Regions from separate parts of the Pseudoalteromonas sp. SG43-7 genome, predicted to be linked through region 2. Evidence: riboswitches for the same ligand, from Rfam matches in the RefSeq annotation. Region 2 holds a riboswitch; the other holds the start of a gene.
The links. A riboswitch is a leader RNA that binds a small molecule or an ion and turns the genes downstream of it on or off. The one in region 2 is predicted to bind lysine.
Positions count from the first base shown of each region.

Region 1: it holds a riboswitch for lysine, as region 2 does, so the genes downstream of both, dapA (4-hydroxy-tetrahydrodipicolinate synthase) here and lysC (lysine-sensitive aspartokinase 3) in region 2, are expected to answer to the same signal.

Region 1 is NZ_JACJEY010000012.1:106,003-111,925, forward strand. It holds gene H5200_RS07805 (phospholipase A) at 1-67, opposite strand, end outside; gene H5200_RS07810 (succinylglutamate desuccinylase/aspartoacylase family protein) at 353-1,474, opposite strand; gene H5200_RS07815 (PLP-dependent decarboxylase) at 1,480-2,685, opposite strand; gene H5200_RS07820 (2,3,4,5-tetrahydropyridine-2,6-dicarboxylate N-succinyltransferase) at 2,685-3,425, opposite strand; gene dapA (4-hydroxy-tetrahydrodipicolinate synthase) at 3,441-4,325, opposite strand; lysine riboswitch at 4,458-4,651, opposite strand; gene H5200_RS07830 (DNA-3-methyladenine glycosylase I) at 4,842-5,543, shown strand; gene H5200_RS07835 (YdiU family protein) at 5,552-5,923, shown strand, end outside.
Region 2 is NZ_JACJEY010000062.1:2,599-8,521, forward strand. It holds gene H5200_RS19925 (sodium-dependent transporter) at 123-1,445, opposite strand; gene H5200_RS19930 (4'-phosphopantetheinyl transferase superfamily protein) at 1,599-2,342, shown strand; gene lysC (lysine-sensitive aspartokinase 3) at 2,319-3,722, opposite strand; lysine riboswitch at 3,800-3,971, opposite strand; gene nhaD (sodium:proton antiporter NhaD) at 4,086-5,333, opposite strand; gene H5200_RS19945 (hypothetical protein) at 5,512-5,923, shown strand, end outside.

The sequences.
Region 1 (5,923 bases), on a different contig from region 2:
ATTCTGATTGTGCGAATGCAGAGCTTGATAATAGTGCAGTAAATAGGATCCCATAGTGCCAAGTCATTATTATTCCTTTGATAAAATCAAATAGAGAGTAGCTATTGTGTTTTTCGTAAATGAGAATAGGCTAATTTCAGTATCATAAAACGACTAAGATACCTATCCCATACATTTATCCAGCATTTACTTTAACTGAATATCAGTGAATTGTTACTGAACTTAATTGATTGTGGCGCTTTTTGCCCATAAATACAAAGAAAAAGCGGCCGAAGCCGCTTGTTCAATGCACTTTTTCCAATTGGATAGTCGTGCTCTCACGCAATGAGAAGGGTTAAGCTTGATATAAAAATTAAAGCTCAAATACGTTAGTAAAGAATTTATATAGTTCGGTGCCTTGGTTTACGCTTGCTGAAGCAAAATGCAAAATCGCGATGGCGTCACAATCAAGTGTTAGGGTTTGTAATGGTTGATCTGCTAGGTAGCGCTCCATTCGCAATACTCTAGCAATCGGCTCGCCAGCTTTGATATGGCCGCCAAGTGGTGCTATATACTCAACCATGCCGCCCATAGCTGCATAGTAAGCAAGATAATCATTTAAATCACAGCCGTAGCGCTTCATTACTTTTGGCTGATAGGGGGCATCAACGAATACCTGCTTATGATTTAGGTAACTTAAAATACTATTAGCATCATCAAGGGCCGCAGTTAAATCGATTTTTTCTTGGCTGCCGAGTTCGACCGTAAAAGCTTCAACCTGCACTTTAAACTCACGCCCTTGTTGAGCTAATGCTTCGGTTAGTTGCCACCATGGACAAAAACTTGCTTCATCCATTGCTCCTGCAAAATCATTAGGAATGATTAATACATGAGGAATATTAAAGTAGTTGGCACTGGCCTTGGCATAATCTGGGCAATATAAATGCTGACTCGAAATGGGGCCTGTGTGTAAGTCGAGCACGATATCAGCTTGGTGTGCCAATTTTTGCAAGTTAAGTGCAATGCGTTTGCCTGTAGTTAGGCGATAAGCTGGACCGCTTAGTTGCTGCTCTACTTCATCAATCAGTGCGGCTTTAAACGCACTTTTTAAGGTTTGCTCATCGGCATCACTGTATTGCTCAGCAAATTGGCTCGCGAGCTTACTATTGCAGTGATACATGCGGTTCCAGTTGGTGCCGGTGATTGGATCAAAACGACCAAGGGTGAATTCGCCCGATTTTTGATTGCAACCAATTGGGTTCGCGTAAGGCACCAGGGTGATATCGCCTTTGAGTTCAAGATGCTTAAGCTGCTCAAGTAATTGGTAAATAACTGCATTGCCTTGTACTTCTGCACCGTGCATATTAGCTTGTACATACACACTTGGCCCAGTGCCATCGCCTTTTAAACGATAGACAGGAATTGTGAGCGGTAGGCCGTTGGCAACTTCACCAACTACTATGTTTTCTTGGCTTATAGCTTTAGTCGTACTCATCTCAATTACCTTAAGTAGTAGCTGGCATCTTCAGCTGTGCGAATACAGTTAAGCTCGCCATTTTGTAATGTGTATTCAGCTGCTAGCTCATGACATAAAAAATACGGCATACTTTCGGTAAAGCCGTACGCGCCACATTGGCTAAACACCAACCAGTCTTGCTCATTTAAATCACTAGGTAATTGGTGTTCACCTAAGCAATCAAGTGCTGTACATAATGGCCCATATAAGCTCATAGTTTGGTATGCAGCAGTTGAGTCTCGTAATAATCGTGCTGGGAAATCTTGGCTGGTGACTGCAGGGCGCAATAAATGATTAATACCGCCGCTTAAGATCACTTGTTGTTGGGCATAGTTAAGTTTTCGCTCAACGACAGGCGTTGCGTAATGACCGCATTCGCCCACAGCATAACGGCCAAGCTCCATCCAGAGTTCTTGTACGCCTGCGGCATGTTTAATGTTAGCTAATGCATCAATGAGCGCATCCCAACTTAAGGTTGGTGCATCAAGAGTGTAAGGAATACCTAAACCACCGCCTAAGTCGAGTACTTTTAAGTGAATACCTAAGTCGTTGGCAAGCTTTGTTAACGGCGTAATCATTTGTGACCAAAGTTCAGCGAGTTTGTCGCTGCTAAGCATGTTGCCCCACTGAAAAATATGCAGACCGTCAAAATTAAGCGCTGGGTAGTCGCTAGTATTTAGCGCTTGCCATTCATCGCAACCTAAACCAAATGGAGTAAGGCTATCGCCACCAAGTGGGTTTTTTTCCCCTTCAGGCCAGCGTAATTGCACTCGCAGTAATACCTGTAACTGACAGTTTTGTAAGCTTGCTTGCTCGTTAAGCCAGCGTACTTGATTAAGGCTTTCGGCAACAAAGGTACGTACGCCGCGCGCAATAAAGTGTTTAATTTGTTTTGGGCTTTTGGCAGGCCCTGTATTGAGCACGCGCTCGCTGTTAATACCTTGAGCAAGTACTTGCTCAAGTTCGCCCTTACTTGCCACATCAAAGTTAAAACCCGCGTTATCTAAGCTTTGAATGACTTTAGATAATGGGTTAGCTTTTACGGCATACCACAGTTTTACCTCAGTTTGCGTCACTAACCGCGTTAAGTGTGCGTTTAATGTATCAAGGTCGTAAATAAAAAAGGGTGTATCAAGCGTAGTTGATAGCTCATCAATGGCGGTTTTAACTGGCGTGCTCAAAAAGCTCATTAACGTAAAACCTCTTCAAGCAGCAATGATGCATCACTTTGTTCATCACGGTATTTTACAATTAATGCACACGACATACTTAATCCTTGCTCGCGGGCCCAAGTATTAGAAGCTGGGCGAGAACCTGGAATAACAATCGCGTATTCAGGAATAGGCTCGCCTTTAGCCAGCTGGCGCTCATTAACACAGTCATAAACTGGAATAGTTGCTGATAAGCGTACACCTGGTGCGAGCACCGCGCCTTTTTTCACTACTACGCCTTCAACAATCACGCAACCTGCACCGATGAATGCATCGTCTTCTACCACCACCGGGCTTGCACCAATAGGTTCAAGTACACCGCCTAGTTGTACTGCAGCGCTTAAATGTACATTTTTACCTACTTGCGCACACGACCCCACTAACGCGTGGCTATCAACCATAGTGCCTTCGTCGATAAAGGCACCAATGTTTACATATGCTGGTGGCATAATAATCGTGCCCTTAGCAACGTGTGCGCCACGGCGAACGCTTGAGCCACCAGGTACCATACGCACTCCAGCATCGGCTGCAAAACCTTGTGGTGCTAAATTGTGTTTATCAACAAAGCCACCTGGAAATTCGGTATTAGTGCCATTTTTAAACGCTTCTAAAATACCTTGTTTTACCAGAACGTTAGCATGCCATTGGCCGTTGTCGTCTTGTGTTGCTGCGCGCACAGCGCCCGATTCTAAATTATTTAGTAGTTCTAACCAGCTCATTATAAAAACCTGTATTTAATGCCAAGATAAAATGGTGTTGTTTGCGTTGTTAATACAATCAGTTTGCGTTAACTCAAGATGCGTCAAAGGTGGACGTAAGTACGGGCTGTTAATTCGCCCTTGTAAATGCATCAATACTTTGACGGGGATAGGGTTTGCGACAGCAAACAAGCTTTGAATGGCTTGTGACCAGTCGGCAAATAAATTGGGGTGTTGACCGCTGAGACTTCGTTTTACAAACTCATGGGTTTGCACAGGCCATGCATTAGCAGCCACAGAGACTAAACCTTTTGCGCCAGCCTGGGCAAAGTAAGGCATCAGTGCATCGTCACCGCTAAAAATAGCTAAATTAGGTGCGACTTTTCTAAAACCTTCAAATTTAGCAATGTCGCCACTGGCTTCTTTGAGTGCCCACAAGTTTTTATGGTCTTTCAAGTTGCTAATTACGGCCGATGGAATATCAACAGCACTGCGCCCTGGTACGTTATAAAGCATGCAAGGATGTTTACTGGTATTAAGTAAGCTTTCAAACCAATGTGTTTGGCCTACCACGCCGGGCTTAGCGTATAGGGGAGTGCCCAGTAAATAGCTATGAATGGGTAACTGATTACAGTATTCAACCCAGGCAAGTTGTTGCTTTAGATTTATACCGCCTACTGCAACCATCAGCGGTACTGTTGGCGTTAATTGGCACACGTGTTCAACAATCGCTTGTTGCTCTTTGAGTGTTAGTGCGAGGCCTTCGCCGGTGCTACCAAGTAATAAAATACCATTGTCAGCCACTTGCTGCTGTGCAACTAACTGATCAAGAGTGGCATAGTCGACTTCACCAGCGTCAGTAAATGGCGTGACGAGTGCCGTCCACAAAGGGTAGTCATTTAAATTGAAGTTATTGATCATCTCTCACGAACTTATAAGTGATTCGAGGAGTTAATAAGCTTTTATGATTGGAGCCACATTAACGTCGTTCGAACTAATAATTCGAAGAGCGAATGGGCTTAATATAATAGGGCGCTATGGCCTTATTACGCTAAGACCAGAAGCTCTCCACCAAATATTTTAACAGCCAAGCTGTTATTGGTGACAGTCGCTGGGATTCAACCCAGTCGCCCGAAGTAAAACTTCACAAAAAGTGTTACTTCTCGGCGTTAATTCCCCTCACGTATGATCACTGGAGTGTGTGCTCCTCACATACGTTACCTGAATAACGCACCTCTTCTAGCCCATGGTGCAAGTTTTATCGTTTAAAACTCACACCTTTAATAGGGGTAATGCAAAAGATTAAAGCATTTTAGCCGTCTAGGTGTCAAGGCTGGATATTTTTAAGTTTATTTTTAGCTGCAATGTGCTCCTGACATTTTTTTACAACGTAAATAGCGTTACAGTAAGCGTAATAACAAGTAGTGGTAGTGAGTAATGGAAAAATTTCAAGATATATATCAACGAGCGGCACAGCGAAAAGGTAGCGAAGTAATGTTACAGCACTTACTTGTTGCCCCTCAAAATGCAAAGCAATTAACTGCTTTACCTGATGATGCATGGCTTGAAGAGTTTACCCGCAAAATTTTTCAAAGTGGTTTTTATTGGTCAGTGATCAACAATAAATGGCCAGGTTTTCGGGAAGTATTTTGGGATTTTAGTGTGGCTAAATTATTAATGATGCCGCCAGATATGCTTGAGCAAAAAGCCACCGATGAGCGAATCGTTCGTAACTTTAAAAAAGTGCAAACGATCCCAGAAAATGCGTATATGATCCATGAAGTGGCAAGTGAACATGGCAGTTTTAGTCAGTTTATTGCAGATTGGCCGAGCGACGATATTATTGGTTTGTGGGGGTATTTAAAAAAGCATGGGGCGCGTTTAGGTGGTAACACCGGCCCTTATGCATTGCGAACCTTAGGGAAAGACACTTTTTTATTATCGCGTGATGTAGAAAGTTATCTCCGTGCTCATAAAATAATTGATGGCGGTTTACAAACTAAAAAGTCACTTGCCAACGCTCAACATTTTTTTAATGAATTGCAGCAACAAAGCGGATTAAGCCTACAAGAGCTCAGTCTGTTAGTTGCATACAGCGTGGGCGATAATCGCGTTGGTATACAAACAACCCAAGCTTAAGGAATACTATGAAATTAGTTGCTCGTTACACCCAGATTGCTGATGATTTTGCTGTGGCTGATCAGCCAAGTGCTGTTATTGCTCCAAACTTACTGCTGTGGAACGATACGTTAGCTAGGCAGCTTAATATTGAGGTTGTCACATCAGAACGTGCGGTAATTTTTTCTGGTAATCTTAATAACAGCGATGTTGCTGCTGTGGCATTAGGTTACTCAGGGCATCAATTTGGACATTTTTCACCGCGTTTAGGTGATGGGCGAGCACATTTATTAGGGGCTGTCACTGATCAGCAGCAACAGCTTTGGGACATTCAACTCAAAGGTTCTGGTGCTACGCCATTTTCACGTGGAGGTGATGGCCGTTGTGCAATCGGTCCTGCG
Region 2 (5,923 bases):
GATATAATACCAATCGACTTAAATATTTAACCATTCTAGTGAGCTAAATGGTCAGTAACTTAAAACGATTGGTATAACACTATGTATTAACAATTAAAACTAAAAAACTGGCAGCTAAATTATCAACCAAACGCGACATTAGCGAACACGGCGGTCATCAGTATCGGACACACATAACGTATGTACTGAGCAAACCAATAACGCATGCCACTTGCAGCCTCATTTAATTGATTACCACGGCGCCACAACCACCCTACAGTGATAAAGTAAAATAAGCCCATAAGCGGTAATTGATACTGAGTCAGTACCATGATCACTAAACCAAATAGCCAATCAAAATTGAAAATAATCAACGATGACGCGGCTAAAACCGTTAAGCTGACTAAAAACGTCGCTTTTTTACGCTCTACTTGATGGTTTTCAACTAAAAAAGCCACTGGAATTTCAGTTGATGAAATAGTCGATGTGAGTGATGCAATCGACATAAGTACAAAAAACAGTAAACCAACCAATAAGCCAATTTCGCCCATAGTATTAAATAACTGCGGTAGAATTGCGAAAATTAGTTGCCCTTCTCCCACTAATTTTCCATCACTAAATACTTGCACGCCATTGTGCTGCGCCACGTAAATTGCAGGAATAATTAATAAACCCGCTAAAAAGGCAACCCCTGTATCAAGTAACGCTACCGACGCGGTTAACCGCGGCAAATTAGCATCAGGCTGCAAGTACGAGCCATAAATCATCATACAACCGACACCCAGTGACAGTGAAAAGAACGCCTGCCCCATTGCCGCAATAATTAAACCTGGGTCGAGTATTTGGCTAAAGTCTGGCACTAAATACGCAGCAAAGCCTTCACTTGCGCCATCAAGCGTGGCTATATAAGCAATTAGCACAACGAGTAACACCAATAGCATCGGCATTAACCGTCGCGACCATGTTTCTATGCCAGATTTAACACCTTTGAGAATAATACTCGCAGTGAGGATCAGCATCAGTGGTGTAAATACAAAATTACGCGCCATCGAATCCGTGTGTAAAAACGCACTGACGGTGGTAAATCCAAAAAAGCTAGCAATGGGTTCAAGGGCATAAGCAAGCATCCAACCTGCAACAATTGAGTAAAAGCTCAGCATCACAATCGCACCGGCTAAACCTAAATAACCAGCAGCAGCGCCTACTTGCGGTGCTTGCTCTTGCCATGCTTGTCTAAGTGCTTTAACCGGATTAGCTTGCGCTTTATGACCTAAGTACAACTCAGTGTATAAAGCTGGCAAGGCTAAAAAAAAGATAACTATAAAATAGACTAGTAAAAACGCGCCGCCGCCATGATTTGCCGCTTGCGTGGGAAATCCCCAAATATTACCTAATCCAACTGCAGCGCCAGAAGCTGCTAAAACAAAGCCAAGGCGGCTTTGAAAACCATCACGCAATTGTGCCATACATCTACAAATCTGTTATTATTTTTCATTATTGTGAATTAAACCATATTTAACTCTCACAGAGTAATAAATTTGCCTTGGCTTAATTAACCAGCGCACAACCGCACAAAATATAAACATGTTTGTTCTTTTATCACTTTAATTGTGGATTTTATGCCTGCGTTATTTTTTCAACAGCAACTCGTTATCACCAAACACAGCGTGCAGCCGTTCAATGCGAATACTATTTTATTATTTGACGCCCAGCTGTTAAATGTCGATGAATTCGATTTAAACGCACTATTAAGCCCATTTGAACTGACGGTTATCACCCGTAGAAAAAGTTACAAAGCCAAGCAAGAATATTTAGCCACTCGGCTACTGCTTAAGTATTTGGTAAAACGAACGATGCCACAATTTCGTGAGCTAGCAAATAACCATATTAGCTCTGAATTTGACCAGCAAAGCAGTAAATTACTGCTACATATAACTGACCGTGACACAGTATTGCGTAGTTGTTTATCCCACTCTAATGGTTTTGTGGGTGCTGCATTAAATGTAGAACGAATTGAATTTGGTTTTGATATTGAAAAAATAAACCTGAAGCGCCCATTTGCAAAGCTCGCTAAGCATTTTTATCATCTTGATGAGGTAAATTTAATAACGCAAGATCAGCAAAGTGCAGAACGATTTTTTAGAATATGGACCTTAAAAGAAGCACTTGCCAAAGCCACCAGCCAACCAATTGCAAAATTACTCAGCCCCAATGTATTTACTGAACTTGAGCGAGCAAATTTAACAGCGCTGAGTTGTCAATATAATGAGTTTGATATCAGTGTGGTAAGTGACAAGAGCACTGACTGGCAGTGCTCTGTGGTAAATTCTACCGCCCAATTACGCGGCGTTTTGAACTTCTAATAAACGGCTGTGGATCGCTTGCACAACAAAGTCTGACTCGCTGTGCTCCACTAAAAAGCACAGGTTATGTTTACTTGCGCCATGACAAATTAAGCGAATATTAAAATCGCTTAATACATTCATTAAGTTAATTTCTTGCTGACGTAATTGAATTTGTGAACCAATTAATGCCACTAAGGTTAAATTGTTCTCAACCGACACGTGGCAAAACTCCGCTAACTTATCAAGGCATTCTTGATCAAGCTCAGGACGCGAGGCATTTGGCGCATTATCTAAAGTAATTGCAACACTTATCTCTGAGGTAGTTACCAAATCAACCGAGATATTAAACTCACTTAAAATTGTAAACACGTGAGCTAAAAAACCACTAGCCAAAAGCATTTCGGGGCTTTTTAAGGTTAACAATATTTGATTTTTACGCTGCGTGACAGCACGAATTCCGGGGATTTGTGATTTCTCACGTTCGATCCAGGTACCACCACGTTCAGGCTCACGGCTAGAACCAACAAACACACTAATATGGCTGCGGCTCGCAGGTAAGATAGTTGCCGGATGTAATACTTTCGCCCCAAAGGTAGCCATTTCGGCCGCTTCATCAAAACTTAAACGCACAATCGGCGTAGCCTTAGCACATAAGCGCGGATCGGTGCTAAAAATGCCCACGACATCAGTCCAAATGTGCACGCTTTTAGCGTTTATAGCTTCGGCCAGTAATGCCGCACTGTAATCTGAACCACCACGACCAAGTGTGGTAGTTTGACCATGCGCGTCGCTGCCTATAAAGCCTTGAGTTACAATAACCTGTTCAGCTAATAACGGAATTAAATGCTCTTTTGCGGCCATTGCTGTTGCAGCTACATCTGGGGTTGCTTTAGAAAACTGGCTGTCGGTTTTTAATACCTGTCGCACATCAAAACGCACCGCATTTAAGCCATTTAAACGCAGTACCTGAGTAAATAAATAGGATGATAAACGCTCACCAAAGCTCAATAACTCATCATGTTGTTGCTTTGATTTTAGTGGCTCACTGGCAAGTGACTTAAAAGCTTTAATGGTTTCATCAAAGCCATGAGCTAAATCAGCATCCAATGACAGCTCATTTAAAATAGCTTCTTGAATAGCAATAACGCCAGCAATGTTCTCATTGCGCTCATCTGCTGATAAATCTTTTTTACATAAGGTCACAAGGTGATTAGTCACTCCTGCGCTGGCACTGACGGCCACTACTCGTACGTTGTTATCGGCTACAATAATTTCACTGCAACGGCTCATCGCTTCAAAGTTAGCCACACTGGTGCCACCGAACTTTGCGACTACGTAGTCTGATTTTTGATTTTGTGCTGACTGTTGCAAGTTAGTTGCAGCTAATTGGGTATTCATGTCGTCTCCTTTTGTGGCATTCATACCACGATAAAACAAGAAGAACTTGGCAAGGGGGTGCTCGATAAGAAAAGTCCACTGCCAGAAGCTCTCCACCTAATTGGTGACAGTTTTGAGGATTCAGCCCCATAAACCGAAAAACCACTGTGACGTCCAGTTGCTTTCCTCGGCGAGTACTTCCCTCCTTAATGATTACAGGCATACGTCGCCTAACATTAAGTACCTAAGTACCGCACCTCTTCTGAATGTTAGATTAATTACTTAAATTATTAGCAATTAAATAACAAAACCCGCTATTAAGCGGGCTTTGAAAGTTATCGTTTAGACGTCTAGCTGTCAAGTTGTTTTAAATAATAAAAGCAATTAAATAAAGCTACCAGCTAAATACGATCCCATATAACCAATTGTATAAGCGATTAATAAATACACCGACATACGTAAATAACTCATAAAGGTAAGCGCTTTTACTTTACTCATAGCGATAATACCGGCAGCCGAGCCAATAATAAGCATGGACCCCCCCACCCCAGTTGCATACGTAAACGACAACCATTGTTGTGGACTCATCACTATTTCAGCTTTAAGTAACGCAGCCGTTAGTGGTACGTTGTCAACCGCAGCTGATAATATACCCATTAAATAATTAGCGTATTGTGCTGGCATTAACTCGTAAAGGTGAGTGAACTTACTGAGCATACCGACTTCTTTCAGGGCGCCTACAAGTAATAATACGCCAACGAAGAACAGCAAGGTGTCGTATTCTATTTCGCGAATATAATCGATGATTTTTTTATTCACATCTTTTTTGCGCATTAAAAATTGCGCTACTAAAAACATCAACGACAAACCAAATAAGAAAGTTAACAAAGGCGGCACATGATAAAGCACGCTTAACGTTAATGTCCCGACAATCGTTGATAAGAAAATCACTGCAATAGTGATATCTGTTTTCTCAATGCGACGGTCCTCTTGTTTGGTAAACTCAACTTGGCCGTTGAGCCCAAATGACAGCATAATGGCCAATAGCGCCACGCTAAATAACGCAGGCACAACCAACAATAGCAAGTGACCAATGGTAACTTTGTCATCAAGGAAAATCATCAAGGTAGTAACATCACCGGTAATTAACGACACTCCGCCCGAGTTCACACTAAAGATGATAAGCGTAGCGTATTTAATTAGCTTTTTCGGATCGAGTTTTAACGACATCACCACCGCAAGGGAAATTAATGTGGCTGTGATATTGTCTGAAATCGACGAAAATAAGAAGGAGAACCCGCCAATCAAAAACATCAGTTTGCGTTCGCTAATAGCACTGGGCATTATCTTATGCACAATATTTTGGATAAAACCTTTGGAGTTCAAATAGGCTACAAAGGTCATTGCAGCCATTAAAAACAACCAGAGTGTGGCAATCTCTAAAATATTGTGGTCAAGTTGATGTTGTACGTTTTCGGGGCTTTGCCCGTGAAGCGGCGAGATAAATAAGATAATCCAGCATAAAGTACCAAAGAAAAGCGTGGTTTTGGCCTTGTTTACATGGATAATATCCTCTATAACGATGAGCACGAATGCTAGCGTTATCAGGGTTAGGATAATTGCAGTTACCATGGTGTTTGAACAACCTTTATAAAAATGTAAAAATTGTATGTTATGAGCCGCAGGACGACACGGCGCGCAGTCTAGCACCAAAGAATGTGTAAAACTATTGTCAATTTGCTTTTCTACGACTAATCGCTGAGGCCTAACAAGCCGGCTTTACAAGATAAATTAGGATTTTTGGAGTTTTATGATCCCAGCTAAAAAGTTGCTAAATACCCTAACAGAGCACTGGGGAATGTTAGAGCTGCTATTTAAACGTTTTAAAATGGCTGATTTCAGCCTAAAAGACGTGCAAAATGCGATCAAACAAAAACAACCTACGTGGTCAAATGAGCGCATTTACAAAGAAACCAACCGCCTTTTAAACCAAGATATTATTATTCCCTTGGCTAAATCGTCACAACTTGAAATTAACCGTGCAATTGCAGATTTTGCCACTTTTTTATTGCAGGAAGAACATTTAGGCTTGGCGCAAGAAATTAGCGTGCTGGTTGAAGATTTAGCCCGTTTGGGTAACCGTTTAGACAATGCCGGTAGTATTGAAGACTACGACGAGATGCGCCGTTTTAGCCGCATTATGGATGATCGGGTGCGTAAAA